4 regions of the Phyllobacterium zundukense genome follow, and region 3 is predicted to be linked to each of the others. Evidence: riboswitches for the same ligand, from Rfam matches in the RefSeq annotation. Region 3 holds a riboswitch; each other region holds the start of a gene.

Region 1 (3,670 bases), 300 kb from region 3:
ACCATCAGGTCTAGGTTGAGATCGCGCTTGTCCATCGTTTTATCCTCAAAAGACATAAAGATATGTTTATGTGAGAAACAAGGTTTTGGCAAGTTTCTTTTTGCTGTTGACGACAAATTTTGCCGTGTCTGAAATAGGTTGAAGAATCGGTCTGAAGGAATCCGCATGAGCACAGGTACGAACCGCCAGCGCGCTATCAACAAAGCGCTGACGCTGCTTCTCCCGGCGGTTCCCTATTCGGATTCGGAGCCGATCCGCGCAGCGGCAGGCGCACCCCACATGAGAAGCCTGCCACCCCCCATCGCCGTCTGGCTCGCTGCCGTCGCCCATGTCCGCCACCAGCACACGGATTATGACGCCTTGCGCGACGAGGGCTATGACAAGGATTCGGCCCGTTTTTTTGTGCTCGATGCGATCAATCGGAAGCTGACAGAGTGGCGCGCAACCCGCTTGCTGGATCCGGACGAGGAAGACCCGAGCTGATATCGGTATCGCCCTGCCAGCCTTCTTCGAAGATGAGGTCGCGCAGCGGCAATCTGTTGCGCCAGCCACGCTTTTCAAGCTCCGGCGTATCATAAAGCTGATCGACGTAGCCTATGCACAGATAGGCGACGATCTCCACATGATCCGGAATACCGAGGATCTGCCGCATATCCTGATCATGATAGATGCTGACCCAGCCGACACCGATGCCTTCGGCACGAGCCGCCAACCAAAGGTTCTGCACAGCACAAACCGTACTGTAGACGTCCATCTGCCGGTTATGCGTGCGGCCAAGCACAACCTTGCCGCCGCGCGTCCGGTCGCAGGTGATGCAAAGATTGATCGGCGCCTTGAGGATGCCTTCGAGCTTCAGCGAAGCATAGAGCGCCTGCCGTTCATCGGCGAACAGCGCTTTCGCTTCCTCATTGGCGCGAGTGAAAGCGCGGTGCACTTCGGTCTTGCGAACCTCATCACGAATGACGATGAAGTTCCACGGCTGCATGAAGCCGACCGATGGCGCGTGGTGCGCGGCATTGAGCAGCCGCATCAATACGTCGCCAGGGATCGCGCGCGGCAGGAATTGGTCGCGCACATCGCGCCGGGTGTAGATGGCTTTGTAGACCGCGGCGCGCTCATTATCCGAAAAGCCAGCGGCAGTGACCGGACCATAGGAAACATCGTGCATTGTTTGCTCCCAACAACGCTTGAAACCCTCCCCGCCGTCCGCGCGGTTTGAGCTATAAGGTCCGGCCGGTCTTCTGACTGAGGTTCATCTGAACCGCGCGCCTTCCGGACACATCCGTGGCATCTGCGCGGCCCATCCCCTTTACAGCGTTGGGCACGTGCCGGATTTTCACCGGCTTCCCGATTCTCCCGCGATCTCATCAATCGGCAGGCACCGGACCTTCAATCTATTCGCCACAGAAAATTCTCTGGTGCAAGCCTCAAGGCTGATAAATCCATTGCTCGGGCACACGCACATCAACCTTTTCGCCGGTGCGAATAATACCTGGTTTCTCAACCCAGGCGACGATCCCGCGCAGGCGTCTCGACACCCGTACAAAATCCAGCGCCGTGGTGGTGTGGTCCGCTGTCTCGGCGTGTTCGCCGATGGAGCGCCCGGCTATTTTGCAAGGTGCGTTCTGGCCGTCGACCCTCAGCGTCACGCCGCCCTCGAAGAACAGCAGCGTGCGCGGCGGCAGCATCGACAGCGACGGGACACCGCCAACGACCATATTGCCGCCGATCCATTCCGGCTTGAGTTCAGGCAATCCCATGCCCGTAGCAACTTCTTCAAGCTCGTCCGATGCGAGAATGGAAAGCTGTCGTTCATTGCGCATTTCGGTGCCGCGCGGATACCAGGGCTCGCGTCCGCCGGACTTGCGGGTCGGCCCAGCGTGATAATCTCCAACAATCCCGTCGAAAGTCAGTTCGAGCGAACTTGCCGGCGTCGTGACAAAATCCCCTGCGAGGGCCGCGAACAGCCCGCTTACCCGTCCGCTGATCTTGCAGGCAGGAAGTATCTCGGTTTTGGTTGCAAACAGATCAGTCATTGCGCGCTCCATGAAATCCGCCGTACTTTAAAAAAATCGACCGTGAAAACCAGCAAATAAGCCTGATGGGTCCGTCAAAAATGATGATGGGAGGGCGTTGCCGCCCTCCCAATAAAATCAGCGCGTCAACGGCTTGTAGCTCGGGCGCTTCGGATTGACGCTGTCCGGGCCGAGGCGGCGGATCTTGTCGTTCTCATAGTCCTCGAAATTGCCTTCGAACCATTCCACATGGCTGTCACCCTCGAATGCAAGGATGTGCGTCGCCAGACGATCGAGGAACATGCGATCATGGCTGATGATCACGGCGCAGCCTGCATATTTTTCCAAGGCATCCTCAAGCGCCGCCAGCGTTTCGGTGTCGAGATCGTTGGTCGGTTCGTCGAGCAGCAGAACATTGCCGCCGGCCTGCAACATCTTGGCGAGATGCACGCGGTTACGCTGACCGCCGGAGAGATTGCCGACCTTCTGCTGCTGGTCGCCGCCCTTGAAGTTGAAGGCCGAGACATAGGCACGCGAATTCATCTCGTGCTTGCCGAGCTTGATGATTTCATTGCCGCCCGAGATTTCTTCCCAGACGTTCTTGTCCGCCTTCAGATGATCGCGACTCTGGTCGACATAGCCGAGATGCACGGTATCACCGATGCGGATCGAGCCGGAATCCGGCTTTTCCTGACCGGTGATCATCTTGAACAGGGTGGTCTTGCCGGCGCCGTTGGGGCCGATAATGCCGACAATGCCACCGGGCGGCAATTTGAAGGTGAGGTTCTCGATGAGAACACGATCACCAAAGGATTTGGTGAGGTTTTCCGCCTCGATCACGACCTGGCCGAGACGCTCGCCCGCCGGAATAAGGATCTGGGCATCGCCCGGACGCTGATTGTTGGCAGCATCGACAAGCGCGTCATAGGCCTTGATACGCGCCTTCGACTTTGCCTGACGTGCCTTGGGGCTGGCGGAAATCCACTCGCGCTCACGCTCAAGTGCCTTCTGGCGCGAGTCATCCTCGCGGCCTTCCTGCAGCATGCGCTTGGATTTGGCACCAAGGTAGGCCGAATAATTGCCTTCATACGGAATGCCGCGGCCGCGATCGAGTTCGAGAATCCAGCCGGTCACATTGTCGAGGAAGTAGCGATCATGCGTAATCAGCAGGACGGAGCCCGCATATTCGCGCAAGTGCTTTTCCAGCCAGGCCGTGGTTTCGGCATCAAGGTGGTTGGTCGGCTCGTCGAGGAGCAGCAGATCGGGCTGCGACAGCAGCAGGCGGCACAATGCCACGCGGCGGCGCTCACCGCCCGAAAGCTTGGTCACTTCGCTGTCGCCGGGTGGGCAGCGAAGGGCTTCCATCGCCATTTCGACCTGGGATTCCAGATCCCACAGGTTCTTGGCATCGATGATATCCTGCAACTTCGCGCCTTCGTCGGCGGTCTCGTCGGAATAGTTCATCATCACTTCATTGTAGCGATCGAGGATGGCTTTCTTGTCGGCAACGCCGTCCATAACGTTGCCCATCACGTCCTTGGTAGGGTCAAGTGCGGGCTCCTGCGCCAGATAGCCAACGGTCGCACCCTCGGCAAGCCAGGCTTCACCGGTAAATTCCTTGTCCATACCAGCCATGATCTTCAGGATCGTCGACT
Region 2 (3,670 bases), on a different replicon from region 3:
TTGAATGCTGCACCGTACAAATCATGCAGCTCGGGCGTTTCGTCGGGAGAGAACAGGGTCCAGTTTTCGTCCGCTTCGACACGGGCCATGAACAGGTCCGGCACCCAGTTGGCGGTGTTCATGTCATGGGTGCGGCGGCGGTCGTCGCCGGTGTTCTTGCGCAGGTCGAGAAATTCCTCGATATCGATGTGCCAGGTTTCGAGATAGGCGCAGACCGCGCCCTTGCGCTTGCCGCCCTGATTGACCGCTATCGCTGTATCATTGGCGACTTTCAGGAACGGCACCACGCCCTGGCTTTCGCCGTTCGTCCCCTTGATATGGGCGCCAAGTCCGCGCACCGGCGTCCAGTCATTGCCGAGGCCGCCGGAATATTTGGCCAGCAGTGCATTGTCTCTCACCGCCTTGAAGATTCCGTCGAGGTCATCGGCGACAGTGGTCAGGAAGCAGGAGGAAAGCTGCGCGCGCTGGGTGCCGGCATTGAACAGGGTCGGCGTCGAAGCCATGAAGTTGAACGAGGACAGGAGATCGTAGAACTCGATGGCGCGGGCTTCGCGGTCGATTTCCCGCAGGCTAAGCCCCATGGCGACGCGCATGAGGAACGCTTGCGGCAATTCGAAACGTATGCCGCGCGTCTGCAGCAGATAGCGGTCATAGAGGGTCTGAAGGCCGAGATACTGGAACTGCAGGTCACGCTCCGGCTTGAGGGCCGCGGAAATGCGGGTCAGGTCGAAGCGCGCGAGTTCGGGATCCAGCAGTTCGGCTTCGATGCCGGCCTTCACATAGGCCGGAAAATACCCTGCATAGCGCTTGGTCATTTCATGCTGGGTCGCCTGTTCCGGCCGGCCGAAGACAAAGCTCAGCGCCTCGCGACGCAGCTTGTCGAGCAGCAGACGCGCGGTGACGAAAGCATAATTGGGTTCGGTCTCGACCAGTGTACGCGCCGCAAGGATTGGCGCGAGGGAGAGTTCCTCCAGCGTTATGCCATCATAGAGATTGCGGCGGGTCTCGGTGAGGACAGGAGCGGCCTGCACGCCCTCCAGCGCTTCGCAGGCTTCGTCGATAATGCGCGACAGGCGGTCGTCGTCGAGCGGCTCCCGGCGGCCATCGAGCAGTGTGACTGTGAACATCGGACCAGCATCGCTAACGATTCCAGTGGCGGCCTTCGCACGTTCCTGCGCCCGCTCTTCGCGGTAGAGCACATAGGCTCGCGCCACCTTGTGGTTTTCGCTGCGCATTAATGCGAGCTCGACCTGATCCTGAATACCCTCAATGTGAAACAGGCGGCCTTCCGCACTGCGCCGCTTCAGCGTAGTGACGATGTCGGCGGTGAGCGCTTCGACCACATCATGCACGCGGCGCGAACCGGCAGCGACGTTGCCTTCGACGGCGAGAAACGCCTTGGTCAGTGCGACGGTGATCTTGAGCGGATCGAAAGGTGTAACCGAGCCGTTGCGGCGGATGACGCGATAACCGGGCTCGGTGGCCTGCAATGCTTCACCGGCACGAGCTGGCGTAGTGCCATCAGTACGAGTAGTTTCAAGGACAAGAGACATGTGTTTACCCCAAATGTTGGGGGCAAAGGTCGAGCGCACGCATTGCAATGTGGATGGTCAGCTTGGCGCGCCGACCATTGCAAGCGACACACCGGGACACCCCGCCCGTGGACGATCATCATGTTTCGGCAGGTCTCCTGGCTCACAGGTCGGCGCTGCTGTCTGGCCTTCCCGAAGCAACACTCCAGTGACCTTAGGCGACAGCAACTCGCTGTTTACAGTTGCGGGGGCAGCGCCGGGATTGGTGGAAATGACCCACTTCACCGACTTCCCTCTTAGCTCCCAGTCTTGCGACCGAGAGAACCGGAACATCTATATTTAGTATCAAATAACAATGCTGTGTCAATAGGTAGAAAAATCGCTCCTGACAATTTATATCGCAGCTGACTGCGGCAGTATGAACGGGACCTGCGCGGCGGGTAAGGCACCGACCTTAAGCGCGCATTCATAGACGCGCAGGATGCGCTCATCGGTCAAGACTTCCGCAGGTGTTCCCACAGAATCGGTACACCCGCGATGCATGACGACGACACGATCGGCATACATCGCAGTGAGGTTCAGGTCGTGCAGGATGGCGATGACGCCGCCGCCTCGCTTCGCAAAGGCCCGGGCGATCTGCATGATGATCAGCTGGTGCTTGATGTCGAGGCTGGAGACCGGTTCGTCGAGAAAGAGAAAACGCGGCTGGCCGTCAAGGACGGGCTGCCAGACCTGACAGAGGATACGGGCAAGTTGCACCCGCTGCTGTTCGCCCCCGGAGAGTTCCTGATAGAAACGGCCGCCAAACCCGGCGAGATCGACCAGCGCCAGCGCTTCGTCCGGCAGGTCTTCCGCCTCACGCCGCGCGGCTCCCGAGCGGCCGCTGGTCAGTCCGAGCTTGACGATTTCCCGTACCGTGAACGGGAAGGACAGTGACGTGGATTGCGGCAGGATCGCGCGCATCGCCGCCATTTGCCAGAGCTTCAGCTGGTCGATTGAATGTCCGTTGATGGCGATGCGCCCTGTGAATGGCAAATCGCCGGACAGGGCTCGCATCAGGGTCGTCTTGCCTGAGCCGTTAGGACCGACGATCACCGTGAATTGCCCAGCTTCCGTGTTGAAGCTGGCATTTTCAACGATCTGCTTCTTGCCGAGGAAAACGGAAACGTCGGAAACTTCGATCATTGTCATAGATCCAGAATGCCGCGGCGGCGCAGCAATATCCACAGGAAGAAGGGCGCGCCGACAGCAGCGGTCACGATGCCGATGGGCAGTTCCGACGGAGCGACAATGGTGCGACTGACCGCGTCGGCAAGCAGCAACAGGCTTGCGCCGAGCAGGGCGGCGGCCGGAAGCAGGTAGCGGTGATCCGGTCCGATCATCAGGCGCAGCAGATGCGGGACGACCACGCCGACGAAGCCGATGCCGCCGCTGACGGCAACGGACGCACCGGTTGCCGCCGCGACAACCAAAATCGCGATGCGTTTGAAGCGCTGGACTGGAATGCCGAGATGGCTCGCTGCCGCCTCCCCCAAGGCAAGGCCGTTGAGACCGCGGGCGAGAAAGGGGGAGATCAGCAATGCCAGTATGATGAACGGACCGGCGGCAGCAATTTTCACCCAGTTGGCGCCGGCTAGCGAGCCCAGCCCCCAGAAGGTGAGGTCACGCAACTGCCGGTCATCGGCGATGTAGACGAGGACGCCCATATAGGCACCGGCCATGGCGCCAAGGGCGATGCCGGCAAGCAGCATGGTGGCGATGGATGTCTGCCCGCGCCGCGTGGCAACACGATAAAGGATCAGCGTGAAGGCGAGCGCGCCGAAGAAGGCAGCCAGCGGCAAGGCATAGAAACCGAACAGGGCGATTAGAGGTGCAAGGAAAGTACCGCCGAGGACGATCATGCTGACGGCGCCAAGGCCGGCACCAGCCGATACGCCGACGATGCCGGGATCAGCCAAGGGATTTCGGAAAAGGCCCTGCATGACCGCGCCGGAAACGGCGAGCGAAGCGCCGATCAGCGCGCCGAGAATAACGCGCGGCAGGCGGATGTCGTAGATGATGATGCGATCGCGCAGCGTCAAAGCATCGCCTGTGCTGCCGGCGCTCGAAAACATTGTGCCGATGACCGAAACGATCGA
Region 3 (3,670 bases):
TCGCTTTGCGGTGCGCAATCATGCATCCAGCGGGTCATCGACATCATCGGCGTGATACCGGACCCCGCCGAGATGAACAAATACTTCCCGCCGGGATGCTTGCGCATGGAGAAATCGCCAAGCGGGCCGAATGCCTTGAGCCGCACGCCGGGTGTCAGATGATCCAGCATCCAGCGTGTGCCGATGCTTTCCTCCTGCGCCTTGACTGTCACGGCGATGGTGAAGGGCCGCGACGGGCTGGAGGAGAGCGTATAGGTGCGTAGCACCGCTTCCGGCTGCACCGGCAGTTCGAAAGTCATGAACTGGCCCGGCTCATAGCGGAACCAGTTCTGATTGTCCGACCTGAAGGTGAAGGTCTTCACATTGGGCGCTTCCTCGACAATCGACAGGCACTCGAGCAGGTGCAGCCGGTCATTCCACGGCTGCATCTGGTCGAGGTGCGGGTAATTCTGAGAAAGCGACATGTTCATTTACGCTACCTTGCTGAGTTTCTTGTCGCCGGAGAGACGCGTCTCCATCGCATTGCCATACCATTCGAGGAACTGCAGTACGCCGCCTTCATGCTCGACCGAATACGGGCCGGGCTCATAGGCGGGGGAGCGGATGCCGAAGGCGTTTTCTTCGACGATGCGGCGATCCTGATCATTGGTCTCGAGCCAGACATGCGTCAGCTCTTCGATATTATAGTCGACGCCTTCCACCGCATCCTTGTGCACCAGCCACTTGGTGGTGACCTGCGTTTCATTGGGGCCGAGCGGTAGCACGCGGAACGAGATGGCGTGATCGCCGAGGATGTGATTCCATGTGGTCGGGTAATGGTAGAGCAGCAGCGAACCGATGTGCTTGGCGTTGACGTCATCGCTGAGCTGCCTGCCGACCGCACGCTTGCCACTCAACGTGTAGCTCTCGGCATCGCGCAACAGCGGCACGCGCGTCGCACGGTACTGTCCGTCCTCGGCGATGCGGAAGACGCTCGGCAGGCCGGCCGCCTCGCACTTGTCCCAATGCGCGACGATCTCCGGATCGTCCTTTGATCCCTGGATGCCCGTGACACTCGGCGCCTCCGGGAAGGTCTTGCACAGTTCCGGGTGGTTGGCGACACAGTGATAGCACTCGCGATTGTTTTCCCAGACGAGCTTCCAGTTGCCCTTTTCAACGATCGAGCTCTGGAACGCGACCTTCGTCTCGGTCAGGCGATGCGGCGCGAGGTATGGTTCGAGCAGGGCGCGCGTCGGGCCGAAATCCGGTGCGACTGGTGCGAGGCAGATGAAGATATAACCGCCGACGCTTTCGCAGTGCACGGTCTTCAGGCTGTGCTGGCTGGCGTCGAAATCATCGCCCATCTGGCGGGCGAACAGCAGGCGGCCGTCAAGCTCATAGGTCCACTGGTGATAGGGGCAGACGAGTTTCGCCGACGTACCCTTTTCGGCCGAGCAGATGCGCGACCCGCGATGGCGGCAGGAATTGTGGAAAGCCCTGATCTGTCCCTGGCGGTCGCGGACGATGACGACCGGATAGTCGCCAACCTGTAGGGTGAAATAATTGCCCGGCTTCGCCACTTCGCAGTCATGGCCGATGAACAGCCAGTCGCGATAAAAGATGTTCTCCATATCGAGGCGGTAATAGTCCGGATCGGAATAGAAGGCCTGTTCAAGTCCGTAGCCCGGTTTCCGGTTTTTGAGATTCCGGATCAGTTCGTTACGAATATCCATGTCGTGTCCTCGCCCTAACAGCTGCAAAGAACTGACTGGTGGTGACGGAGAAGAACGCCCGCACAGTCAACAAGTGTTGCCTGCACAAAATCATGCTCCTTGATCGCCCACCGCGATCAGTCGGTGTTGTTACTCGGGGCTGGTTTCCGGGCTCTGGAGTTGCCTTGCCGGGCTTCACGGCGCCTTCCCGGGGTGCACTCCCAGTGGCTATTTTGCCGCGTTTTACTCCACTACCGTTGCGGGGGCAGCGCCGGGTTGAAGAGCGAACTCTCGACCGGCTTCCCAATTCTCCGCTTCCCCTAGAAAGCGGCACCTCAAGTGTCCTGATAAAAGCATCCGGCACGAAAAAAGAATAGGTGCGGAAACGACATCGCATTTACGCAAGGCGACAAAAATCTTGAAACGAAAACGGCGGCATCTCTGCCGCCGTTTCTTCATGGATCCATGATGACTCAGGCCGTGGTACGATGCAGATACTGCTTGATCGATTCCGGCTTCATTTCGATCGAGAAGCCCGGCAGCGATGGCGGCATATAGGCGGCATCCTGGATATTGCAGGGATCGACAAAATGCTCATGCAGATGATCGACATATTCGATGACCCTGCCCTCCTTAGTGCCGGAGACGGCGATGTAGTCGATCATCGACAAATGCTGCACATATTCGCACAGGCCGACGCCGCCCGCATGCGGCCAGACCGGCAGGTTGTACTTCGCCGCCATCAGCAGCACGGCCAGCACTTCGTTCAGCCCGCCCATGCGGCAGGAATCGATCTGCACCACGTCGATGGCGCCTTCGGCGATGAACTGCTTGAACATGATACGGTTCTGGCACATCTCGCCGGTCGCCACCTTCACAGGGCTGATCGCCTGGCGAATCTTGCGGTGGCCCGCGACATCGTCCGGACTTGTCGGCTCCTCGATGAAGAACGGCTTGACGAAGGCAAGCTTTTTCACCCAGTCGATCGCCTCGTTGACCTCCCAGACCTGGTTGGCATCGATCATGAGGATGCGGTCCGGGCCGATCACCTCGCGGGCGATCGTCAGACGGCGGATATCATCATCAAGATCGCGGCCGACCTTCATCTTGATGTGGTTGAAGCCCGAATCCACCGCCTCCTGGCAAAGGCGGCGCAGCTTTTCATCCGAATAGCCGAGCCAGCCGGCAGATGTCGTATAGCAGGGATAGCCTTCCGCCTTCAGCGTCGCTATCCGCTCCTGCTTGCCGCTTTCAGCCTTCCGCAAGATCGCCAGCGCTTCGTCGCGCGTCAAAACGTCGGTCAGGTAGCGGAAATCGACGATATTGACGATCTCCTCCGGCGTCATCTCACCCACCAGTTGCCAGACCGGTTTCTTCGCTTCCTTGGCGAGCAGGTCCCATACGGCATTGACCACGGCGCCCGTCGCCAGATGCATCGCGCCCTTGTCCGGACCGATCCAGCGCAACTGGCTGTCGCCGGTAACGAAGTGCCAGAAACGGCCTGGATTTTCCTTCACCCAGTCGAGTTCGAGGCCAATGACGAGATGCTTCATCGCCTCGATGGCAAGGCAGCAGATTTCATTGCCTCGGCCGATGGTGAAGGTGAGACCGTGACCGGAAAGGCCGTCCGTATTCGTGTCAAGCACGACATAGGCAGCCGAATAATCCGGATCCGGATTCATCGCATCCGACCCGTCGAGGCTTTGCGAGGTGGGAAAGCGGATATCAAAAACGCGAAGATCGGTGATGCGGGTCACAATATGCCTCATGTATCTGTTGCTAGGACGCAGGCGCCTAAATGTCGGCGCGCGCCACCTGTTTCTGGGTACCCAGGCCTTCGATGCCGAGTTCCACGACATCGCCGGCCTTGAGATAACGCGGCGGTTTCATGCCCATGCCGACGCCGGGAGGCGTGCCGGTCGAGATGATGTCGCCAGGCTGCAGGCTCATGAACTGGCTGAGATAGGAGACGAGGAAGG
Region 4 (3,670 bases), 490 kb from region 3:
TCCGATTGGCGATGTCTTCCTCTGTGCCCACGCCAAGTCCGAGCAGCAACTGATTGCTGAGTTTGCCGAAGCTCGCCGGAACCATGTTGAGCGCGCGCACTGACCGGCTCTGTACATCGCTCTTGACGGCGTCGAGCTGGGCACCGCTGATCAGGTCGGTCTTGTTCAGAACAATGAGATCGGCAGCCCGGATCTGGTCTTCGAACAGTTCTTCGAGCGGGCTGTCGTGATCGAGCGATTCATCCTGAACCCGCTGCGCATCGAGCTTGTCGTGATCGTCGGCAAAGCGACCTTCCGAAACAGCGGCAGCGTCGATGACGGTGACCACACCATCGACGGTCACCTGCGTCTTGATCTCCGGCCAGTTGAAGGCTGCTACCAGCGGCTGCGGCAAGGCAAGGCCGGACGTCTCAATGACGATATGGTCGAAGCGATCCGGACGATCCAGGAGCTTGGTCATGGTCGGAATGAAATCATCGGCAACGGTGCAGCAGATACAGCCATTGTTCAATTCGATCATGTCCTCATCGCGGCAGGCCTCGATACCGCATCCTTTGAGCAGGTTGCCATCAACGCCCAGATCACCAAATTCGTTGATGATCAGCGCGATGCGCTTGCCATTGGCATTTTCGAGCAGGTTGCGGATCATCGTCGTCTTACCCGAACCCAGAAAGCCGGTGATGACCGTTGCCGGAATCTTTTGATCAAGCATCTTGCGATCCTGCATGTTGTTATCCCTTCATTTTGAGCGGCAGTCCTGCTGCCACGAAATAGACTGTTGCCGCGGCGTTCGCCACGGCTTGGTGTAGGCGGCCCGCATGATCGCGAAACTCGCGCGCCATGCGGTTTTCCGGAACGATTCCCAGACCAACCTCATTCGATACGAACACCACGGTGCCCTTGAGACGCGGCAGCACCGCAACAAGCTCCGCCGTCTCCGCTTCTATGTCGCGCTCCGTCATCATCAGATTGGTGAGCCACAGAGTGAGACAATCGACGAGGATCGCTTTGTTGTCGGCGCATTCGTTTTGCAAAACGCCGACAAGGTCGAGCGGCTCTTCAATTGTCGTCCAGGACGGACCGCGTCGCGCTTTGTGCACCCCGATCCGCGCAGACATCTCGTCGTCCCAGGCTCTGCCAGTGGCGAGATAGACTGCATCCAGATCGGATGCCTCGATCAAGCCTTCGGCAAGAGACGACTTACCGGAACGCGCGCCGCCAAGGATAAAGGTGACCCCGCGTTCCAGTGTTTGCATCAGCCCTCGAGCTCCGATGCCGCATAGTGCTGAATAGCCCAGCCCAGCGCCGTTCCGAGCACAACCCAGAAGAACAGGTTCGTCGCCAGCGTTGACACGGCAAATTCCGAGGCGAGTGTCGGGGGGACGGCCGATGTCAGGTCTTCAGCTTCCGGTGCACCGTAAATATGCGGCGCAACGATGAGCACTACACCCAGGGCTTTTGCCCAGATCTCCTCGCGAAGGACGATGAGATAAACACCGGCCGCTGTGAGAACGACCGTAATGAGCCACCATGCTTGTCTTGTGGCGAGGTCAGCTGCGGGCATTGCCGGCAATTCCGGTGCAAGGCTGAATGAGGGTGCAAAATTGAAGATGAAGAAACCTGCGAGGCCCCAGTAAATCCCGTTCTGCAGCGTGATCTTACGGCCAAAGAAAAGCGCAGCGGCACCTGTAATAAGTGCAAAGCCTGCACCGGCCACTAGGTTGATCAGCAGCGTGTTGCCGAGCCGTCCAAATGGTAGCTCAGGTCCTGCCTCTTCGTCGTGAACATGCGGAGCGACCGCAGGTGCGCTTTCGGCTGTTGTCGTTGCAGTTGCCGCGGCAGCGTCGTGGCTATGCTCGGCCGCACCAGCGTTTTCATATTCCTCAGCGTGAAGAATGAGCGGAACATTCCGCACATACATAGCCGGTGTCAAAAGGATACCAGCAAACAAACCAGCTACGATCGTAGCCAGGAGATACTTTACCAACATGAGATCTGCTCCCAATCCCTAAAGCAAGATGCCGGGTACGCAAAAACGTCCCGGGCAAACAAACCGTATTTTTTCAATGCGTAAGCGCTGGTGGCTGAATCAGTTTATCCAGCCGGTGTCAGACTTAATGGCAAGGGAATCCGTATGAATGGCGGGTGTCATGCGCTGTGTCATGCAGCGTTTCGGAATGCGAAAGGCCAACGCCGTAAATGATGAATACACCAAGCATAAGAGAAAACACCGCCGTCGTCAGACGCGTAGCAAGCGGGAGAGAAATCGTAGTCGAAGTACGTGCAGCAGCCATAACAACCTCCGTGCAGGGCCAGAAGGGACAATCCCCTTCGGTTTTGGGCACTATTGCCCTATGACTGGCAGGTCTCCTGGCTCGCGGGTCGTAAGATCAATGCCGCCTTCCCGGTTTCCCAGTGGCTGCCATCGGCTTTCGCGTCTGGCGCTGACATTGACCCTCGCCGCTCTACAGTCGCGGGGTCGGCTGCGGTTAGGCCGCCCTGATGGGTACGGCCGTCACATTCCCTTTTGATCCCTTGGCCTTTGGCCGATACGGGAACCAATCATGGTTGAACGTTATTCATCAAGCGCCAGAAATGTCAAACGAATCTGCGACATCAATAACGCCTGCCGCGTCATCGCTGCGATTTCGGCCGCAGCAGCGCGTCAATATCGAGAACTTCAGCCAGTTGGCCGGCTATCGAATCGAGAGCGGCACCCACTCCGGCATGATAGTCAAACGCCTCAGCGGCGATTCCCATAGATCGTAACAATGCCGCTCTAAATTCATCCGCCCCGAACAGCCCATGCAGATAGGTACCAAAGACTTTGCCGTCCTTGGACGCAGCACCGTCTGCAATGCCATTGATGCGCGCCGTTGGCCGCTCGCAGTCGGGACCCGTCGTTCTGCCAAGATGTATTTCGTAGCCGTTCAACGGCAGATCGAATTGCAATGAATGCGCCTCGACATTGCGAACAGTCTTTTCCGGCTCCATCACCGTGTCGATATCGAGATGGCCGAGGCCCTCAACGTCGGTGACACTTCCTTCAATTCCATTGGGATCACGCACCGTCCGGCCCAGCATCTGGTAGCCGCCGCAAATGCCGATGATGTGGCCGCCACGCCGCCTGTGCATATCGAGATCCCGGTCCCATCCATTTTCCCGAAAGCGCAGCAGATCGCCAATCGTCGACTTTGAACCGGGTATGATCACCAGTCCCGCATCCACCGGCACTCTCTCGCCGCTGCGAACCATCACGACATCCACCTGCGGTTCCGCCATCAGCGGATCGAGATCGTCAAAATTGGCAATGCGATCCAGAACAGGGACTGCGATCTTCAGCGCCCGCCCCTCCCCTTTGACCAGCCGCTCCAGGACGACAGAGTCCTCCGCAGGCAACCGGGAGGCGTCCCTCAACCACGGAACAACACCGAACGACGGCCAGCCAGTAAACTGCGTTATCGATTTCAGCCCATCGTCGAAGAGCGAAACATCGCCGCGAAACTTGTTGATGATGTAGCCGATGATCATGTCGCGGTCTTCCGGCTGCAGGATCGCGTGCGTGCCAACGATCGACGCTATCACACCGCCCCGGTCGATATCGCCAACCAGGACCACCGGGACTTTTGCCCGCGTGGCAAAGCCCATATTGGCAATATCACCGGCACGC

The links. A riboswitch is a leader RNA that binds a small molecule or an ion and turns the genes downstream of it on or off. The one in region 3 is predicted to bind cobalamin.
Region 1: it holds a riboswitch for cobalamin, as region 3 does, so the genes downstream of both, bluB (5,6-dimethylbenzimidazole synthase) here and BLM14_RS03315 (aromatic ring-hydroxylating oxygenase subunit alpha) in region 3, are expected to answer to the same signal.
Region 2: it holds a riboswitch for cobalamin, as region 3 does, so the genes downstream of both, BLM14_RS29545 (ribonucleoside-diphosphate reductase subunit alpha) here and BLM14_RS03315 (aromatic ring-hydroxylating oxygenase subunit alpha) in region 3, are expected to answer to the same signal.
Region 4: it holds a riboswitch for cobalamin, as region 3 does, so the genes downstream of both, BLM14_RS05575 (CbtB domain-containing protein) here and BLM14_RS03315 (aromatic ring-hydroxylating oxygenase subunit alpha) in region 3, are expected to answer to the same signal.

Annotation. Positions count from the first base shown of each region.
Region 1 covers NZ_CP017940.1:975,030-978,699, reverse strand. The annotation lists gene BLM14_RS04740 (ArsR/SmtB family transcription factor) at 1-35, opposite strand, end outside; gene BLM14_RS04735 (DUF2293 domain-containing protein) at 166-483, shown strand; gene bluB (5,6-dimethylbenzimidazole synthase) at 416-1,168, opposite strand; cobalamin riboswitch at 1,215-1,401, opposite strand; gene BLM14_RS04725 (MOSC domain-containing protein) at 1,428-2,036, opposite strand; gene ettA (energy-dependent translational throttle protein EttA) at 2,154-3,670, opposite strand, start outside.
Region 2 covers NZ_CP017944.1:232,312-235,981, reverse strand. The annotation lists gene BLM14_RS29545 (ribonucleoside-diphosphate reductase subunit alpha) at 1-1,553, opposite strand, end outside; cobalamin riboswitch at 1,664-1,876, opposite strand; gene BLM14_RS29540 (heme ABC transporter ATP-binding protein) at 1,926-2,717, opposite strand; gene BLM14_RS29535 (FecCD family ABC transporter permease) at 2,720-3,670, opposite strand, start outside.
Region 3 covers NZ_CP017940.1:671,466-675,135, reverse strand. The annotation lists gene BLM14_RS03320 (FAD-binding oxidoreductase) at 1-470, opposite strand, end outside; gene BLM14_RS03315 (aromatic ring-hydroxylating oxygenase subunit alpha) at 471-1,712, opposite strand; cobalamin riboswitch at 1,833-2,044, opposite strand; gene BLM14_RS03310 (L-fuconate dehydratase) at 2,165-3,448, opposite strand; gene BLM14_RS03305 (fumarylacetoacetate hydrolase family protein) at 3,486-3,670, opposite strand, start outside.
Region 4 covers NZ_CP017940.1:1,156,737-1,160,406, reverse strand. The annotation lists gene cobW (cobalamin biosynthesis protein CobW) at 1-712, opposite strand, end outside; gene cobU (bifunctional adenosylcobinamide kinase/adenosylcobinamide-phosphate guanylyltransferase) at 732-1,256, opposite strand; gene BLM14_RS05580 (CbtA family protein) at 1,256-1,990, opposite strand; gene BLM14_RS05575 (CbtB domain-containing protein) at 2,115-2,294, opposite strand; cobalamin riboswitch at 2,344-2,578, opposite strand; gene BLM14_RS05570 (cobyric acid synthase) at 2,635-3,670, opposite strand, start outside.